2 regions of the Pseudorhodoferax sp. genome follow, and region 1 is predicted to be linked to the other one. Evidence: riboswitches for the same ligand, from Rfam matches in the RefSeq annotation. Region 1 holds a riboswitch; the other holds the start of a gene.
The links. A riboswitch is a leader RNA that binds a small molecule or an ion and turns the genes downstream of it on or off. The one in region 1 is predicted to bind cobalamin.
Positions count from the first base shown of each region.

Region 2: it holds a riboswitch for cobalamin, as region 1 does, so the genes downstream of both, QM782_RS18705 (TonB-dependent receptor domain-containing protein) here and QM782_RS21625 (TonB-dependent receptor) in region 1, are expected to answer to the same signal.

Region 1 covers NZ_JASGJZ010000001.1:4,669,154-4,671,534, forward strand. Annotated here, with positions in the region: gene QM782_RS21625 (TonB-dependent receptor) at 1-1,482, opposite strand, end outside; cobalamin riboswitch at 1,628-1,854, opposite strand; gene QM782_RS21630 (SDR family NAD(P)-dependent oxidoreductase) at 2,193-2,381, opposite strand, start outside.
Region 2 covers NZ_JASGJZ010000001.1:3,994,255-3,996,635, forward strand. Annotated here, with positions in the region: gene QM782_RS18695 (cell division protein ZapA) at 285-572, opposite strand; gene QM782_RS18700 (DUF904 domain-containing protein) at 569-811, opposite strand; cobalamin riboswitch at 838-1,069, shown strand; gene QM782_RS18705 (TonB-dependent receptor domain-containing protein) at 1,145-2,381, shown strand, end outside.

The DNA of each region.
Region 1 (2,381 bases):
GCCGAAGATGCGCCCGCCGCCCACGGCGGTGAAATCCGAGGCCAGCTCGGTGGCCGTCGGCGCCCGGAACCCCGTGGAGGCGCCGGCCCGCAGGGCGAGTTGCTCGCTGGCCTTCCAGGTGGCGCCCAGGGACCAGGTGTCCGCGTCGTACTTGCGCGTGCCGCCCACGGCCAGCGCCAGGTTCGGCGTTTGCTCGAAGCGCGTGCGGCCCCAGGTCTTGCGCAGGCCGGCGCGCAGCGTCAGGCGGTCGTCGAGCAGCGTCTGCGCGTCCTCCAGGTACAGCGCATGCACCTGCTCGGTCTGGTTGTTGTCGTAGGGCGCGACCTGGCCGGCCGGACCGCCCGGCAGCGCCACGCGCTCGCGCTCCGAGCGCAGCCGGCTCTTCTCCCAGTCCAGGCCCAGCAGCAGGTCGTTGCCCTGCCCCAGCCGCAGGCGCGGCTGCAGCCGCAGCCCGGTGGCGTCCAGCGTGCGCAGGTTGTAGTCGCGCGAGGTGCCCGGCACGGCATTGGTGCCCGAGCGGATCACCGGCGACGCCCAGTTGAACTCGTCCACGTCGGTCAGGCGGTAGGCGTGGGCCGTCCAGCTGGCGCGCTGGTCCGGCGTCGCGCCTTCGTAGCGCAGGTCCAGCGAGCGGTTGTCGCGGTCGTCGCGGCCGTGGACGTTGGCGCCGGACCCGCGGAAGCCCGCGTCGTAGATGCCGTCGGTGCGCAGCTCCATCTCCACGCGGTGGTGCTCGGCCAGTTGCCAGCCCAGCGCGCCGCTGGCGCCGCGCCGCTCCCAGCCGGTGTTGGCCAGGCGCGAGCCGCCGCGGCCGGACTGGTAGTCGTCCCGCTCGCCGGCGCTCATGCCGACGTACCAGTCGAACCGGTCGTTCGCGCCGGCCGTCTGCGCGTGCGCGCGCCACAGGCCCCAGGAGCCGCCGGTCAGGTCCACCTGCGATCCGGGCGCGGTGGCGCCGGTCTTCATGATGATGTTGACGACGCCGCCCATGGCCTGGCTGCCGTAGATCACCGACGCGGGGCCGCGCACGATCTCGATGCGCTCCACATCGGCCGGGCTCAGCTTGGACAGGTTGGCCGTGCCGGCGCGCCGGCCGTTGACGAGCACCAGCACCTGGCTGCGGAAGTCGCGGCCCTGGCCGTCCGTGGACGCGCCCCGGATGTTCATCGAGGTCTGCGCCGCCGTCCATTCGCTGAGGAAGCCGACCGCGTTCTCGGCCAGCAGGTCGGTGAGCGAGCGGGCGGTGGAGCGCTCGATGGCGGCGCGGTCGATGGTCTGCGTGGTGCTGGCGATGCGGCTGCGGTCCTCGGGCCGGGCCGTGGCGGTCACGAAGACCTCGCCCAGGGAGCCCGACGCGGCCGGCTGGGCCTGGGCCGGACCGCCGCACCAGACGGCGAGCGCGCCGGCCAGCCAGCCGGCCGATGGGAAAAAGCCGCTCCGGGCTGCGGCCGCGCGGCGGCCGGACGAATCGTTGTTGCGCATGTGCTTCTCACTCGCGCCCCGCTCTCCCGCAGGGCAGACCGACCAAACACGCCGCGGCGCTGACGGAACGACCCGGGCCGCGCGGTGCGCCGCGCAGGCCAGCGTCGGACCGGCGCACTCCCGCGGCGTCCGAAAGGCGACTGCGAAGGCCGGTATCCGGGCTCGCGGAGCGGCGCGGGACAGGCTTCGCCTGCCGCGCCAGGCCCATCGCCTTCCCGCGCGCTGGCGCGCAGTGGCTGCCGGCGCGATGCGCCGGCCGATGGGTCTCGATCCGCTGACCGTTGCGGGGGCAGCGCAGGAATGGCCCGGCCCGCGAGGGGCGGCGTCACCTGCTTCCCGTTTGACCACGGACCTCGCGGACCGCGGCACCTTGCAACCGGGGCGCGGCGGCTCTCGACGAGCGGCCGCGCCCGGGCAAATTATCGTCGAGCGGACTGCACCGGCTCCTGGCTCCCGGGCCCGACCCCGGCAGCCGCGGCTGGTGCCAGCCCGGCATCGGCCATCCGGTCGAGCGAGCGTCACGAGGGCGTGCCACCGACGGAGGCGGAGAAGCTTTTCCGCGGCTGGGTCTCCATCCTCGATGGCAGAACCTCCCAGCGGCCCCGAGGATCGCGCAGAAGAACAACGGAAACGCCGGGTGGCTGCCGAATCAGGGAGCGGCATGCTCGCCCGGCGCGGGGCGACAACGGCAGCGCGTGGCCCTTGCCGCCTCAATGGATGGTCAGCCCTCCGGTAGGGCTGACGGTGGCGCCGGTGAGATAGAGGGCATCGTCGGACGCCAGGAAGGCCACGACGCGGCCGATGTCCTGCGGCGCGGCCACCCCCAGCGGGCTTCTGGCGATGATCTTCTCGTACTGCTTGCGGTGGTGGTCGGATACCCCGCCTTCGCTCTCGAAGGC
Region 2 (2,381 bases), 670 kb from region 1:
GGAAGCGAGAAAGGTGTCTGCAGGTGCCACCGGGCCGCAGCCTGAACCGGGGGTCCAGGTGGGCTAGGTCAGCCTGGAGTTGGGATCATCTGACGCGAGACGTTCACGCTCCCCAGGAAATGTTCCAGGCCCAGGCTCGTATGAGCATTGGTTCAAGGACATATAAAGCCCGGCGAACACCGCAGACGGGGCCATTCTAGGACGAATGCTGTGGCCCGGAAGCGCGATAAACGCACGCATCGTGGTGTTGCTGCGCCGGCACTTGCGCTGCGCGGCGCGGGCCGCTAGAGCAGTTGGCCGTCGCCGCCGAGCGCGTCGTCGAGGCGGGCCAGGATGGCGGCGAGCTGGTCGCTCGGCGGCTGGGCCGGGGCGGGCGCCTCGGCCTGGTCGAACGCGATGTTCAGCGCGGCCAGCACGGCGATGCGGTCGCGTGCCCGGATCTTGCCGGCATCGCGGATCGCGCACATGGCGCTGTCGACGCGCTGCACCGCCTGCAGCATGCGCTCCTCGCCGCCGGGCGGGCAGCTGAGCCGGTAGCTGTGGCCGAGGATCTTGACTTCGAGCTGGCTCACGGCGGGTCCTTCCGGTAGGCGGGGGCCGGGGCCACGCTGATGGAGTCGGGCAGGCGTTCGAGCAGCGCGTCGATGCGCGCGCGCGCCGCCGCGAGCCGCGAACGCAGCGAATCGCGCTCGCCCTCGAGCTGCTCCACCTGCTCGGCCAGCAGTGCGTTGGTGCGCTGCAGTTCGCGGTGGCGCAGCAGCAGGCGTTCGGTGCGCTCGGCGATCTGCTGGATCTGGGTGGCTTGGTCCATGGCGGGGCGCATTGTAGGTTCGCGCACATAGAATCCGCGCCGTTGGTGCTCGCGGCGCGGTTCACGCGCCGCAGTTCAACGGGAAGCAGGGGGGCGCGCCGCCGCGCGCGGGCCTAACCTGCGCTGCCCCCGCAACGGTAAGCGGCCGAAGTCCAGGGACTTCCACTTCATCCTCGTGCCACTGCGCGTACCGCGCGCGGGAAGGCGGTGGAGCGTGCGCCGCCAGCCCGGATACCGGCCAACGAGGTGGCTGCCGCACGTCCGTGCGCGGCCGTGACGCCCATACGCCGGCGGGGAAGCTGGCGGGGGCACCTGGTTTGTGTTCCTCCTCACATGAAGCACCGCATGCACCGCGCGCGCCTGAGCGCCCTCACGCTGGCACTGACCGCGGCCTGGCCCGCCCTGGCCCAACCGTCCCCGGCCACGCTGGACGAGATCGTCGTCACCGCCACCCGCGGCGCCACGCGCGCCGACGCGCTGGTCAGCGACGTGGTCGTGATCGACGGCGCGCAGATCGAGCATTCGACCGCGCGCACGCTGCCCGAGCTGCTGGCGCGCGAGGCCGGCCTGCAGATGGCCGCCAACGGCGGCGCCGGCAAGACCTCCAGCGTGTTCATCCGCGGTACCGAAGCGCGCCACACCATCCTGTTGATCGACGGCGTGCGCTACGGCTCGGCCACCGCCGGCACGCCGGTCTGGGACGCGGTGCCGCTGGATGCGATCGAGCGCATCGAGGTGCTCAAGGGCCCGGCCTCCTCGCTGTACGGCAGCGAGGGCGTGGGCGGCGTGGTGCAGATCTTCACGAAGAAGGGCCGCGCCGGCTTCCATCCCTACGCCTCGGCCACGCTGGGCAGCGAGAAGCACCGCGAGCTGTCGGCCGGCGTGGGCGGCGGCCAGGGCGCGCTGACCTACGCGCTGGGCCTGCGCCAGCAGCGCGAGGACAGCTTCTCGGCGACCAACGAGCGCGTCGCCTTCGGCAACTACAACCCGGACCGCGACCCGTACCGCCAGGACTCGGTCAACGGCTCGCTGGGCCTGCAGCTCGACGGCGGCTGGCGTGCCGACGCGAACTTCCTGTATTCCGACGGCCTGACCCACCTGGACGACGGCCCGGGCCGCGATGCGCGCACCACGGTGCGCAGCGTGGTGCTGGGCGCCGGCCTCACCGGCCGCGTGCTGCCGGCCTGGCAGACCGAGCTGCGCTTCGGCCACAGCGCCGACACCTCCAATGCGGTCGAGGCGTCCTGGCTGCCGTCCGACTTCAAGACCACGCAGAACCAGTGGACCTGGCAGAACAACGTGGACACGCCGGTCGGCGTGGTGCTGGCCGGCGTGGAGCGGCGCGAGCAGAAGGTCGCCGGCTCGACCGACTACACCGTGAAGGACCGCAGCATCACCGGCCTCTTCGCCGGCCTGAACGGCTCGGCCGGCGCGCACAGCTGGCAGGTCAACGGCCGGCACGACGACAACTCGCAGTTCGGCAGCGCCAACACCTGGTTCGCTGGCTACGGCTACCAGATCACGCCGGCCTGGCGCGTGCATGCCTCGCGCGGCACCAGCTTCGTGGCGC